2 regions of the Paenibacillus sp. S29 genome follow, and region 1 is predicted to be linked to the other one. Evidence: riboswitches for the same ligand, from Rfam matches in the RefSeq annotation. Region 1 holds a riboswitch; the other holds the start of a gene.

The links. A riboswitch is a leader RNA that binds a small molecule or an ion and turns the genes downstream of it on or off. The one in region 1 is predicted to bind S-adenosylmethionine.
Region 2: another riboswitch for S-adenosylmethionine. It lies ahead of metA (homoserine O-acetyltransferase MetA); the one in region 1 lies ahead of ACL9RM_RS14745 (methionine ABC transporter ATP-binding protein).

The regions. Positions count from the first base shown of each region.
Region 1 is NZ_JBMOUI010000007.1:268,619-276,137, reverse strand. It holds gene ACL9RM_RS14760 (COX15/CtaA family protein) at 1-420, shown strand, start outside; gene ACL9RM_RS14755 (UbiD family decarboxylase) at 550-2,316, shown strand; gene ACL9RM_RS14750 (Cthe_2314 family HEPN domain-containing protein) at 2,368-3,093, shown strand; SAM riboswitch class I at 3,219-3,358, shown strand; gene ACL9RM_RS14745 (methionine ABC transporter ATP-binding protein) at 3,495-4,517, shown strand; gene ACL9RM_RS14740 (methionine ABC transporter permease) at 4,514-5,182, shown strand; gene ACL9RM_RS14735 (MetQ/NlpA family ABC transporter substrate-binding protein) at 5,257-6,099, shown strand; gene ACL9RM_RS14730 (SDR family oxidoreductase) at 6,244-7,008, shown strand; gene ACL9RM_RS14725 (NifU family protein) at 7,101-7,346, opposite strand; gene ACL9RM_RS14720 (YuzB family protein) at 7,434-7,519, shown strand, end outside.
Region 2 is NZ_JBMOUI010000010.1:51,224-58,742, forward strand. It holds gene ACL9RM_RS17345 (PLP-dependent transferase) at 1-502, opposite strand, end outside; gene metA (homoserine O-acetyltransferase MetA) at 628-1,545, opposite strand; SAM riboswitch class I at 1,664-1,789, opposite strand; gene corA (magnesium/cobalt transporter CorA) at 2,341-3,276, shown strand; gene ACL9RM_RS17360 (HRDC domain-containing protein) at 3,438-4,445, opposite strand; gene ACL9RM_RS17365 (ROK family protein) at 4,611-5,489, opposite strand; gene ACL9RM_RS17370 (5'-3' exonuclease) at 5,712-6,608, opposite strand; gene ACL9RM_RS17375 (arsenate reductase family protein) at 6,681-7,046, opposite strand; gene ACL9RM_RS17380 (RluA family pseudouridine synthase) at 7,090-7,519, opposite strand, start outside.

The DNA of each region.
Region 1 (7,519 bases):
ATATGGCTATCGACGATCTATACCTATATTGCTGTCTATTCAGGGGCGTTGCTTAGTCACTCGGTCATCCAGAAGGTTGTAAATATTGGGGGCTTCATATCTCCACTGCTGCTTCATCAGATTTCAGCCGGTCTGCTGTTCGTCATTATCTTGGCTGTGGGTCACTACTCATACCGTTATCACCCGAATCACCGAGATATCCGTATATTGGGTGTCGTGTCGGTCTTGTTAATTTTGCTTCAAGTGGTGATTGGAATTATCTTGTTGTACGTCAACAGACCTGAAATCTACATGTTTATCGTGCTGGGACATATGCTGGTGATTGCATCGTTGTTCTCCGTTTTGGCTTATCTGAGCTATCGTGTATGGCAATTGTCACCGGACCGCAAGCTTGTTCCGACCCAAGCACAACGTACCTAAGCATTTCATAGATCATAGTGAAGCGGATTTTTGCCCAAGAGGCGTTTAAACACGTATAATAGCATATAAGAAACAAACCAGGCCCACGAGTTTCTCGAGGGCTTGATTTGCTTAGGAGGAGTCGTCCAGTTGATCTACCAGAATTTGCGCCAATTTATTGAAGCGCTGCGTAAAGAAAATCATCTTAAAATTATAGAGGCACCTGTCGATCCTTACTTGGAGCTGGCTGAGATTCATCGAAGAGTCATTGAGGAAGAAGGGCCGGCACTGCTGTTCACGAATGTAAAAGGAACCCCGTTTCCTGTAGCCAGTAATCTGTTTGGCACGAATCGCCGTGTAGATATGGCTTTTGGCCCGCGACCTGAGCAACTGATGGATGCGATTGTCGGAGCCACCAAAACATTGTTTCCACCTACACCCAAAGCATTGTGGAATGAACGTGGCCTGATTAAGGACATGCTAAAAGTAGGGCTAAAAACAGTATCTCACAGCGAGGCCCCTGTATTGGGAGTTCGCCGTACAGAGGCTCCGTTAGCGCCACTGCCTAAAGTGACCAGTTGGCATGAGGATGGAGGGCCGTTTATTACGCTTCCACTCGTGTATACCGAGAAGCCAGGTCAGCCCAAGGATCATAATCTGGGGATGTACCGCATTCAGATTTATGATGATCAGACGACGGGCATTCACTGGCAAATTCATAAAGGCGGCGGTTTCCATTATCATGAAGCGGAGCTGCGTAATGAGCCATTGCCTACGACGATTATCATTGGTGGCCCGCCTGCCCTGATTGCGTCTGCCATTGCTCCAGCACCGGAAAACTTGCCTGAGCTGCTGCTGGCTTCGCTTATTATGGGAGGCAAGCTGCCCATGACAGAAGATCCGCTTGGGGGTCACCGGATTCCAGCAGAAGCAGAATTTGCAATCAGCGGTTATGTGCCGCCTCATGAACGCCGTCCGGAAGGCCCGTTTGGTGATCATTTTGGATATTATTCATTACAGCATGATTTCCCTGTATTTCATGTCAAACATATGCATCACCGCAAGGATGCCATTTATCCGGCAACCATTGTAGGTAAGCCTCGGCAAGAAGACTACTATCTCGGTGAGTTTTTGCAACGTCTGCTGTCGCCTGCATATCCGCTTGTGATGCCTTCCGTCAAGTCCCTGTGGGCGTATGCGGAAACGGGCGTACATGCGCTGGCAGCGGCAGTCGTACGTGAAAGCTACTCCCGTGAAGCGCTTGTATCCGGTTTTACTATTTTGGGTCAAGGTCAATTATCGTTGACCAAGTTCCTGATGCTGACGGATCGAGTAATTGATTTATCTGACTTTAACCTGCTGCTGGAAACCATTCTGGAGCGATTTAATCCAGCAACGGATTTATTTATTTTCAATCACACGTCACACGATACACTCGATTACACAGGCCGCAAGCTGAATCATGGTAGTAAGGCGATCCTGATGGGGATAGGTGAGCCTGTACGTGAATTGTCTCGTGCTTATGAGGGAGGCGATCTGCCGGGAATTCGTGAAATTAAGCCCTATTGCGGAGGATGCCTCGTCGTATCGGGTGCGTCTTTTGAGCAGGAACCTGAGCTGGCGGCACGTGTTTTGGAGCGACTAGCAGCGGGTGAGCAAGAGTGGCCGCTCGTCTTTATTGTGGACGATGCCAAAGAAGTTGTTCGCTCTCAAGCCTCGTTCCTGTGGACGGTGTTCACACGCTTTAACCCGGCTACGGATATGTACGCGGACAGCGAAGTGCGTTTGCATCATCTGAACTATAAGCTGCCGATTGTAGTGGATGCGCGTATGAAGCCGGGGTATCCGGATGAGGTGTTACCGCGTGAGGATATTGTTAAGCTTGTAGATCAACGATGGACGAGTTATTTCGCTTGACGCCCTAATGAAACCTACAGCCGGATTTTACATTTATAAGGAGGCGTAAGCATGATACGCAAGCTACTGGGTGAGCCGCCACGTGTGAACAAGGGCATCTTGCTGGATGCCATGAATAGCATGTCAGATATGTTGAGCTTGCTGGAGCGGCAAATTCAGGCTGGTGGAGATCCGACCCACGATTTTCGGAAGGCGGATATTTTGACACGCGGTCTAATGTCATCTCTGGATGAACTGGAGCAGAGCCATCATGCTGCCGCCTTTTTCCGTATGAAAGTGAAAGCCGGATATGCTGAAGATATGAGCGAGGATGAAAAATCCGACTATGCATTATATGTTTTCTTTTATAAAGATGGGTTTGTGAGGGTATTCTCCATTTTAGATAAGCTGGGTAACTGGCTGAATGATCTGTGTGATTTAAAAACAGGGCAGTATAAGGCTCATTATTCGTATTTTACCGTGTTGCGGCAGCTCAAGTATCTCAAAATGCATCCTGTATTGACCGATAATTTAATTGATATCAAGGACACATACAACGATGCCATCAATCGGCTGCGTAAGCGTCGGAATACGGAGATACACTATATGAATACGGAAATGCAGGATGATCTCTGGCAACGACACCGAGCTTTGTATGGAAAAATCCAACTGGAGGACCTCGATCACCATTTGGAAGATTTGCAGCAGGGCTTGGAAATGGTGTGTCGGTCGCTGTCAAACGCCTTTACTTATACTGCGAAACAATGGGAGAACCGGGCAGTACGCCCAAAAATATGATAGAAAATATCCTTTGACAAAGCTATGTAAACTATCTATACTGAAACCTAGTTTCAGAAAAATGCTTGAATTATATTTTTTTATATAAACTTAACGGACAGCTAAAGCTGGAGTTTAACATATTTTTCTTATCCAGAGAGGTGGAGGGACTGGCCCGATGAAGCCCGGCAACCCGTTCTTTCCCGGTGTAATACACTGGGAGGGAACATGATGGTGCTAATTCCTACAAAACCGCTAGAGTTATAGCGATTTTGGCAGATGAGAAAAGGTTCGCAAGGTGGGGCCCTTTTCATTCTGTGAAAGGGGCTCTTTTTTGTATAAATAAATAGCGATTTTATACAATCCTGAGAGATGACAACTGGTTAAAAGGGTAAGGAAGAAGTGAAGGGGGTCGCAGCACGTTGATAGAGCTTAAGCAGTTAACCAAGCATTATGGCAAAGGTAACCGACGCGTTAATGCGCTGTCTGGGTTGAATCTTTCTATAAAGCGTGGAGAAATATTCGGGGTGATTGGTCACTCCGGGGCGGGGAAAAGTACATTGATCCGCTGTATTAATTTATTGGAACGCCCTACTTCAGGTGAAGTATGGGTAGACGGGGTAAACCTCACCACTGTGAGTCAATCCCAATTACAAATGCAGCGCCGAAAAATCGGAATGATTTTTCAGCATTTTAATTTGTTGTCCTCGGCGACGGTGTATGACAATATTGCATTTCCATTGCGGCTGGTAAACACGCCCAAGCAGAAGCTGGACAAGAAGGTTCGTGAACTGCTGGAATTGGTGGGTCTCGAAGAACACAGTGGAAAATATCCGTCACAGCTCTCAGGTGGACAGAAGCAACGGGTAGGAATTGCACGGGCGCTGGCTAGTGATCCTCATGTATTGCTGTGTGACGAAGCGACTTCAGCGCTTGATCCGCAGACGACGGGGTCTATCCTGAAATTGCTGCTGGATATTAATCAGCGCTTTAATTTAACCATCGTACTGATTACACATGAAATGCATGTCATTCAAAGCATCTGTGATAAAGTTGGCGTCATTCATCAGGGCGACATCGTGGAGCAAGGTCCGGTGGCGGAAGTATTTTTGAAGCCGCAGCACCAGGTAACCAAGGACTTTATTCAACGGGAGTCAGAACATCCCGAGGAGCTGCAAGCAGCGATTGCGGCAGCGGGTGGCGGCGAGTCGGCGCAGGTGGTGCGTATCTCCTTCTTGGGCAGCAAAACATATGATGCGATTCTGTCGCGTACGGCTCGAAGTACTGGTGTTGATTTTGCGATCTTGCAGGGAACTATATCTACGATTAAAAATGTACCCTATGGACAGCTAATCGTTCGTTTTGAAGGAAATCATGAGGATATAGAGCATACGTTGCGCGAAGTGTCTGGGCAAGGGCTTGATGTGGAGGTGATTGGACAATGAGCGAACTTGATTTTTCACAAGTGAGTTGGGAAGAGCTAGGGAATTCTACGCTGGAAACCCTTCAGATGCTTGGGGCATCTGCATTGTTCACCCTCGTTATTGGTTTGCCGCTTGGTATATTATTGTTTCTGGCGAGCCGCTCCTCGTTGACTCTGATGAAGGTGATATACATTGTATTATCATTTATCGTTAACATTTTACGTTCCGTACCCTTTATCATTTTGATCGTTGCACTTATTCCTTTTACACGATCGCTGGTAGGTACCTCGACCGGGGTGCTGGGAACCATTCCGCCATTGGTTATCGGGGCTGCCCCATTCTTTGCACGTCTTGTCGAAACGTCTCTGCGTGAAGTGGACAAGGGCGTCATTGAAGCCGCACAAGCGATGGGTGCCTCGACAGGACAAATTATCCGGCGTGTGCTGTTACGTGAGGCACTTCCGGGTCTGCTCGCTGCATTAACCATTACCGTCGTTACACTCGTATCCTACACGGCAATGTCCGGGATGATCGGGGGCGGTGGACTAGGTACACTGGCTATCAACTACGGCTATTATCGTTATGAAACGGCTGTAATGATCGTTGCGGTCGTGCTGATGGTTGTATTGGTACAATTGCTGCAAATGGCGGGAGATCGCCTCGTGCGGCATTATACTCGAAAATAGGGAAAACATATAGATATCCTTATTGATCAGGACGTTTGCTCCTGAATATTACAAATTATTGGAGGGGTAATAACATGAAGAAATGGGTATTGGCTGTATTAAGCTTGACATTAATTGCGGTGCTGGCTGCTTGCGGTACAAAGAGCACAACATCGGATACAAACAATGCGAACGAAAATACAGGCGGATCACCACGTGAAGTGGAGCTGAAAGTTGGAGCTTCTCCTGTGCCACATGCGGAAATTTTGGAAGCAATCAAGCCTCAGTTGGAAAAAGAAGGGGTTCGCCTCCAAGTCGTTCAGTTTAACGACTATGTACAGCCGAACGTTCAATTGTTTGACAAGCAGCTGGATGCTAACTTCTTTCAACATGTACCTTACTTGGATGTGATGAACAAAGAGCGCAAAATGGATTTGGTTTCTGTGGGCGCGGTTCACCTGGAGCCTTTCGGCGTCTACTCCCAAAAATATAAAAAGCTTGATGAACTTCCAGATGGCGCAACCGTAGCCATTCCGAACGATGCGACAAACGGAGGCCGTGCTTTGCTGTTGTTGGAGAAACAAGGTCTGATCAAGCTGAAAGACGCAAGCAACATTGAAGCTACAGTAAAAGATATTACTGAAAATAAGAAAAACCTGGAATTCAAGGAGCTTGAGGCGGCTATGCTGCCACGTCAGTTGCCTGAAGTGGATATTGCGTTGATCAACACGAACTACGCTTTGGAAGCGAAGCTGAACCCTACGAAGGATGCACTGGCACTGGAAGACAAGGATTCTCCATATGCTAACGTTCTGGTAGCACGTCCTGATAATAAGGATTCCGAAGCGATTCAGAAGCTGCTTAAAGCTTTGCAATCTCCAGAAACTAAAAAATTCATTGAAGATAAATACCAAGGCGCAATTATCCCGGCATTTTAAGTAGGGAACGAGAACGCATTGCACGCAACCCCCAGATTCTCTTGAACAAGAGGACTGGGGGTTTCTTTTTGGATGGAGTTGTAGGGGAAGCTTAAATATTTTATACTTGGGGGTGACCGTTCTCTGTGAACAGGAGGAAAATTGTTGAGAGATAAAGTCGCATTCATAACGGGCAGTGCCAAAGGTTTAGGTAAAACGACCGCTCTGCGTCTGGCGGATGAAGGCTGTAATATTGCACTGAATTATGTGCATAGCCAAGCAGAAGCTGAAGCGCTTAAGCGGGTGATTGAGTCTAAGGGAGTACGCTGCTTGTCTTTACAAGGGGATATCTCTGTTCAGGAAGATATTAAGAGGCTGATTGGTGAAGTACAGGATCGGCTAGGCGGAGTCGATATTATGGTGAACAATGCCGGACCGTTCATCCGGGAACGCCGTCTGTTTGCGGATTACAGTGTAGCTGAGATTCATGCCATGATACAAGGGAATCTGGTCGGTACCATGTTGCTGGATCATTTGGTATTGCCCCACATGCGTAGCCAACAATGGGGACGTATTATTCATTTTGGCTTTGGTCATGCTGGAGAAGCAAGGGCTTGGCCGCATCGAGCCGTCTACGCAGCCGCCAAGGTGGGACTGGTGTCTTTTACGAAATCACTGGCTGTGGAGGAAGCTCCTTATGGCATTACGGTCAATATGATCTGTCCAGGGGATATTCGAGGAGCAAATAAGGAAATGTCAATCGCCGATGTCATCGGCATGCAGGATAAAGAGACACCGCGTGGACGTCCGGGGAGCGGAGAGGACATTGCGCGAGTGATCGCCTATTTGTGTGAGGAGCATTCGGATTTTATAACAGGTAATATTATGGATGTATCGGGAGGATTGGACCCCATTCGGCCAACCATATAAGCTTGAGTGCTCCCTCAGACGCTGTAACACAAAAAAGAGTCTTGAGCTTCGTTACCGAAGTCAAGACTCTCATGATCATTATGCATCAAGCATTAGAATACTTGTACCACTTCTTGGACGCCGTCGACTTCTTCGAGAAGAGCACGTTCAATCCCTGCTTTCAGCGTGATCGTGGAACTTGGGCAACTGCCGCAAGCGCCTACCAGCTTCAGCTTAACGATGCCGTCTTCAACGTCAACCAGCTCAACGTCGCCACCATCGCGTTGCAGGAACGGACGGAGCTTATCCAGTACATCAGCTACTTCATCATACATTTGAACGCTTTGTGTTTCGCTCATTAGAATTCAACTCCTTTCCTATACCTTTATTATTATATTACAAAGCGGGCCAAATTAAAATGCCCGTCATCCAAAGCAGGTGAAAAAATGTTAAGACCTATTATTGAGTTTTGCACCAGTAATATGCATTGGGGTACCGATGAAATCATGTCCAAGCTGGAACAGAATCCAGA
Region 2 (7,519 bases), on a different contig from region 1:
GTTGTGATGCCCATTCAGCCACCGCTCGAATATCAGTAATCATCATTAACGGATTTGTAGGTGTTTCTATGAATACAGCTTTGGTATTCGGTCGACATGACTGTTCGAGTGCTTCAAGATCGTTCGTATCCACATAACTGGCTGTTACACCAAATTTAGATAAAATACGCTCCAGCAAACGATATGTCCCGCCATACAGATCCAGCGATACTATGAGATGATCTCCCTGTCCAAACAATGCAAATACCGTTTGCAGCGCCGCCATACCTGAGCTGCATGCAAAGCCTGCATCACCAGATTCAAGTGCAGCAGAAGCCTCTTCCAGTACCTTTCGCGTGGGATTGATCGTCCGAATATAATCAAATCCTGTGCTTTGACCCAGACGGGGATGGCGGAACGCCGTAGATTGGTAAATCGGGTAATTAACAGCCCCGGTTACTGGCTCCTCTACTGAACCGATTTGTGCCAATCTACTTTCGATTTTCCACTGTTTCTCACTCATATGAATCCTCCTGTTAACTTCCATAGTGGGTGCTATAACCAATCCTGCAAAAATGGATGTCAAAGACTATACTGCTGCGCTACTGCAAGGTGGTACTGTACAAGGGTAAAGTACAAGCCCCTTTTTTAAATCTGGGGCCCGATATCGTAAGGTGTCTCTTGGTATACATAATAGTTCAGCCAATTCGAGAATAATAAATTGGCATGCGCCCGCCAGATTGAGGGCGGTGTGCGCTCAGGATCATCATTAGGAAAATAATTTTTGGGAACTTCAATATCCATTCCTTTGGCCACATCGCGGTCGTATTCCCATTTCAATGAAAGCGGGTCATATTCAGAATGCCCAGTTACAAAAATTTGTTTACCGTCAAGCGTGGCTACGAGGTACACTCCGGCTTCCTCGGATTCGGATAAAACTTCTAATTCGGCGATATGATCAATATCTTCCCGCCGAACCTCCGTATGTCTGGAGTGAGGGGCATAAAACAGTTCATCAAAGCCGCGTAGCAATTTTACTTTAGGTTTAATCACGGTGTGTGGAAATACGCCAAAGCATTTGTAGTCGAGCCCGTATTTCGGGACATTGAAATGATGGTATAAACCTGCCTGTGAGGCCCAACAAATGTGCATGGTCGAAGTTACATTCGTTTTCGTCCATTCAAAAATTTGCCGGATCTCCTCCCAGTAGTTCACATCCTCAAACTCAAGCTGTTCAACCGGAGCTCCTGTAATGACCATGCCGTCAAAACGACTGTTCTTAATCTCGTCAAACGTTTTATAGAACATATTCAAATATTCTTGCGATGTATTTTTGGATACATGAGACTTCATGTGCACCAGCGTGACGTCCACTTGCAGCGGCGTATTGCCGACCAGGCGCAATAGTTGGGTTTCCGTTGTTTCCTTCGTAGGCATCAAATTCAAAATGGCGATGCGCAACGGACGAATATCCTGATGATAAGCCAAGCTTTCATCCATTACGAAAATATTTTCGCCCTCCAGCACTTCCTTGGCAGGTAGTGTATCTGGAATTTTAATCGGCATGTAAACTCACTCCTTGTTCGGTAAGTTTTGCGAAAATCGTCCTGCTGAGATGCCGGGCATATAATAAAAAGACCTTTCTCTGGTTAGAGAAAGGTCATATTTGTATCCATATGCGCCTCTCTCATCTGTCAGGGCAACGCTCTTTGTACAAAGCGCGCGTCCTGCAAGAATTAGCACCGTGCGATTAAAATCGCCGGTTGCCGGGTATCATCGGGCTAGTCCCTCCACCTGCTCTTGATAAGATTTCGCTATATTCATTTTGGGTTCACAAAGTTCTTGTTGTTCACTTTAATGCATCGGCTGGGCTTCGTCAAGATGGGACTTTTAAATTTGTGCCCTGCAATCACATTTTGTCTACCTTTTCCATAGGTTAAATCATATCCCTCCTTTCGCTGAAGCTCTTGCAACTACTGTTGATTTAGCCCATGATTTTGCGCTTGAAAGGCCGTAGGCCGAGCGTTATACTATACAAGTGCTATTAGGCAAAAATATGGAGCAGTAGTGCAGATTTGAGTGTTTCCTGCGATACTGTGGCAATCTAAAAAAGAACATTTGAGAGGTGAATCCGGAATGGAAGGCGACCCGAGTCCGAGTAGGCGGCGATCCCTGAACAACAGCATAGGAATGACTTCAGCTTGCCGAAAGACGGGACGCCAGGCTCTGCATGCTCCAAAAGCCTCCGGCTTTTGATGAGAATGCACGCTTACCCGCACCGGCTAACTGGCTAACTGAGTTCATTCCTTATGCTTAAGGTAAACGTATTTCCGTTACGACGGAGCATAAGGAGTGACATATATGAAAATCCGTTTGGTCAACAACGGGGTTTTTACCCCTGTCGAAGAAATTGAAATGGCGCTTACTGCACCGGCAGAAGGTTTTTATTGGATTGATGCCGATGTCGATGATTTGGCAGTGCTCCAACCTTTATTTTCCATGCATGATCTTGCAGTAGAAGACTGTTTGAGTGAAGAAGAACAACGTCCGAAGATCGAAATTTATGAAAGCCATTATTTTATCGTTGTAAATAGCATTCGTTTTGATGATGAAGAAATATTTTTGCGAGCTTTGAACATCTTTCTCGGCCGCCATTTTATCATTACGGTGACCAAGCAGAAAATCAATGAGCTTCGTACCCTCAAGCCTATGCTGTGGGAGCAAGAAGTCAGCCAGCCTGACCGTTTTATGTATCTGCTGGTCGACTTGATTGTTGACAACTATTTTCTGGTTGGTGACCGGATTGAGGTCCGCATTGAAAAGCTGGAAGAAGATATTCTAATGCATACGAAAAAGTCGCATTTGAACGAAATCATCGGCTTACGAAGTGAGATTCTGTGGCTGAAAAAGGTGCTGGGTCCACAAAAGGAAGTCATCAATACCCTGAACAAACGGGATTTGCGACTCATCGACGATCAATTGCAAAAATATTTCAGCGACATTTATGAAAATGCTGTGAAAATTTCGGAGACTTTTGAAACTTACCGCGATTTGATGGGTAACCTTCGAGAAGCTTATCAATCCAGTATCGCCAATCGTGCCAATGAAATTATGCGTGTGTTTACGGCAATAACGACCGTATTTATGCCATTGACGGTCATTACCGGAATATATGGGATGAACTTCGATAATATGCCTGAACTTCATACACGTTATGGCTATTTTGTCGTCATTGGTATTATGGTGGCACTAGGTGTCAGTATGTTCTGTATTTTCCGCAAGAAAGACTGGGTTTAAAAAGAAAGGGGGAAAAAGTACGGAGTTGGATACCTATTTCGATTTTCAAGCTTGATCATAAAAAGCAGCAGCCGTGTCCTATGAGGAACTGGCTGCTGCTTTTTAGTCTGTTGGACCCTGAATGTACTTTAATACTTTAGCTTTATCCAATCAGTTCTATATTATCCAACATGTCGGTCGGGTAACTGCTGATGGCGAAACCGTATACGGATCAGACGCAGACGCTCATAAATTTGATCCAATCCTGTTTCTGTCGCCTTTTCTTCCCCATACACTTTCAGCATGACAGGCTTGAGCAGCGTATCCCCCAACTCTTCATAAGCAGACCAGATGGCTGCCTGCTCCTCCTCAGATACATTCACCAATTCCTTGCGGATCAGCTTCTCCATATCAATACCATCCCTGTCCAAATGCTCCACAGCTTCAATCATTTCTCTACGATGCAAACCTGTCTTCATCCCGATATGCTCCAGTGAAAGACCGTCCGAAATGCCTTCGATAATCGTTCTAGTTAGGCTGAATTTATTCAGCTCCTGCCTGTATTGGTTCTCTTTTTGCTTGTATAGCCATGACAAAAAAACTTCTTCTTCCAGCGTCTCTGTTACCCAGTTCAACGGAAATGGCGTGGTCCGGTCATTTTGTGTCGTAATAGCCAATAGCTCCGTCCCATATTGCGACACCTTACCCTGACCCATACCAGGCAGCTCCAACAATTCTTCTTCGGTATGGGGAAGATAGACGCTAATGAGCCGAAGCAGCCGATTCGTAGCAATAAAATAAGGCGCTTTTCGTTCCGTTGCTGCTTTTTGCCGTCTCCACATTGTCAACTGCTCATACACTTCATCACGTGGAAACAAATCACTGTAACAATACAGCTTTTGCAGCGTTTGTCCTCGTCCTGATGATCCTTCTTGCTCATGAAATACGCCATGGATTAAGGGCCTGTAGCCCTCAGCCATTTTGAGCGCCAGCTCATGACGGTATACATGCAGTAATTCCTGCCACAAGCTGCCCTCATACCAAAGGTCGTCTATACTTTCATCCGGGACATGGTGTGTGCTCCAGCCTGCACTCCATCCCCCTTCATGTTGCCCAATCCATACCTGAGCAAAGTCCTCATAGCCCTGTTCATTCCGTTTGGACAAGCGATTTAAAAATACAATCTCCATGATTTCTTCCTCCCTCATATCGTTGAAAGACAGTCCCGCACAACACAAAAACGCAAAAAAAAGCACCTATCCTGCGTATTGCAAGAAAGGTGCTTCCCTTTTTGAGCCGTACTATGCTGTTGCCTATATAATAACCGTACCTTGGAGTGCCGTCAACCATAAATTCTAATGATTCAGCTTTTCCTTTGCCAATGCCAGAGCACCGCACAATCCAGCATTGTCACCCAATCCCGGAGATACGATATATTGCTCAATATCTGTTGTCAGACTCGAATGCTGTACGTATCCGTTCAAAAGTTCTTGAAGCTTGGTACGAATGAGCGGGAACAGTTGGTCCTGCTTCATCACTCCCCCGCCCATAATAATTTTTTGCGGTGACAGGATTAATACATAGCTCATTAAAGCCTGTGCCAGATAGTACGCTTCCATTTCCCAGGCTGCGTGATTGACAGAAAGCTCATGTCCTTTAACCTTCCATCTTTTTTCGAGCGCAGGACCTGCTGCCAGTCCCTCCAAACAATCTCCGTGATAAGGACATGTCCCCTCGTAAGTATCTTCTGGGTGACGACGTACCAGAATATGCCCCATTTCTGGGTGGGATAATCCATGTATCAGCTTTCCACCAACCAAAGCACCCGCCCCGATGCCTGTACCTATCGTAATATACAGACAGTTGTCCAATCCCTTGGCGGCACCCCAAATAGACTCACCAAGTGCTGCTCCATTCACATCCGTGTCAAACCCCATAGGCACGTCAAAATGCTGTTTCAGTTTGCCAATTAAATTGTAATTTCCCCAATGTGGCTTTGGCGTTGTTGTAATATAGCCATATGTATCACTGCCTTCGATTGGATCAATCGGCCCGAACGAGCCTACACCCAATGCTTCAATGCCCTTGCCTTCAAAAAATGCGATGACATTCTCCATTGTTTCTGCTGGGGTGGTCGTTGGAAAGCTTGCTCGTTCCAGTACCTCCCCATGTTCGTTACCAATTCCACATACAAATTTGGTACCGCCTGCCTCAATTGCTCCCAATACTGTCATAGTTGCTGTTGTCCCCTTTCAATAATCCGGTTCTCTCTCCACTATATTCACCTGAAATGTGCCCGAGGTCAATCCCCTTATCGCAATTGTATATAATCCTTCACATGACTATACAACTCCCTTGACATAACGGTATAAAAATAAGGACACTAACGCACCCAGCGTCAGCATCCCTATAAACTTACTTCACTTAAATTGTCCGTATCAAGCCTAACAGCTTCATTATGATCCGGTTGCGACACCCATCAATGTACACAAGCTTTTCATTTCAAGCTGCTCAAACTTGTCTACAATTTGCACGTGATCCAGCGTCAGCAGACAGCTATCCAAAGCACATGCTACAGGTACACCGCAGTGAATTTCAGCAAGCTTGCGTGAAAGATGCAGCATATCCAAATCACTCTCAATTTTTTTACGGACCGAGGGTGTTAATTGATCCAAATTCTCCAGAATGCCTTCAATAGAGTCGTATTCCTGCACCAGCTTGAGTGCCGTTTTCTCACCAATACCTCGTACTCCTGGATAATTATCGCTTGCATCCCCCATCAGGCCTTTAAGGTCCACCACTTGGCGTGGCTTAAGCCCTTTTTCAGTCAGCAGGGTCTCCGGGGTGTATACCATATAATTGCCGTGCCCTTTTTTCATAATAATGACCCGTGTCCGATCATCCACTAATTGAAGTAAATCATGATCTCCCGAGAGAATCATTACATCCATGTCCTCATTTTGCGAATAATGGCGTGCAAGCGTACCGATACAATCATCGGCTTCAAAACCTTCCGCTCCAATGTTGGGAATGCCGAGGCTGTCCGTCACTTCCCGAATCAATGTAAATTGGGGAATCAAATCATCTGGTGCGTCGGCTCGGTTTCCCTTATACGCAGCAAAATGTTCCCCACGAAATGTCGTTCCGCCCATATCCCAGCAGCAAATGACGTGTGTAGGATTAAACGTTTGGACTGCATCCCAAAAATATCGAATAAAACCATATATGGCGTTCGTTGGCACTCCAGCTTTTGTACGACGGATATAACCGTTTGCGGCGGTTGCATAATAAGCGCGAAATAGCAGGGCCATGCCGTCAACCAGCATTACGGATTGTTCATTGCGTTGTGTCACAGATTGTATTGCTCCCATTCATCATAATATTTAACCCCCACAGTATAACATATCGTGGGGGTAAATTGGGCGTTATTGAGCTCCCCATGTGCCCTCAAATGTTTCCTCTTTGAATCCTACCGTTACTTTGTTCCCGTCGGTTACAATCGGGCGTTTGATTAATCTTCCATTCGAGGATAAAAGCGAAATTTGCTCTTCACGGCTCATGTCTCCAAGCTTATCTTTCAGCTTTAACTCTTTGTATACCTCACCGCTTGTATTAAAAAACTTTTTCAGCTCCAGCCCGCTTTTGCGAATCAAGTCTTCCAATTCCTCCGGGCCGGGCGGTTGTTCAAAAATAGGAATAAGTTCCGTCTCATGTCCCTTGTTTTGCAGCCATTTCACTGCATTACGACAGGTACTGCATTTAGAATACTGATATACTTTCAGTTGGCTCATCGCTAGATTAACCTCCATTTGGTTTTCATCGCTTATTTATATTTTATTCTGGATGATATTGCGCTCTTAATAGCTCCTGCATTTCAGCCATATCGTTAGGTAGAGGAGCATAGAACGTCAGCCGCTCCCCGGTTACAGGATGCTCCAAGGATAGCTCTGAGGCATGCAGAGCCTGTCGAGGCATCTTGGCATCAAGCTGATCATATCGCTCACGTTGCGCAGCGTCATCGGGTGTAATCCGATACATTTTATCTCCGATCAACGGACAACCGATATAAGTCATATGCACTCGAATTTGGTGCGTACGCCCGGATTCCAACTTTAGCCCAATGCGACTTCCCCCGTTCCACACTTCCTCCAGCTTATACAGCGTAAGGGCAGGATAACCATCCGGGGTCACCATACGTAAATGGGGATCATCCGGGTTGCGGTCAATCGGTCCGTCTACCTTTCCTTCCTGCAGCTCAGGCCGT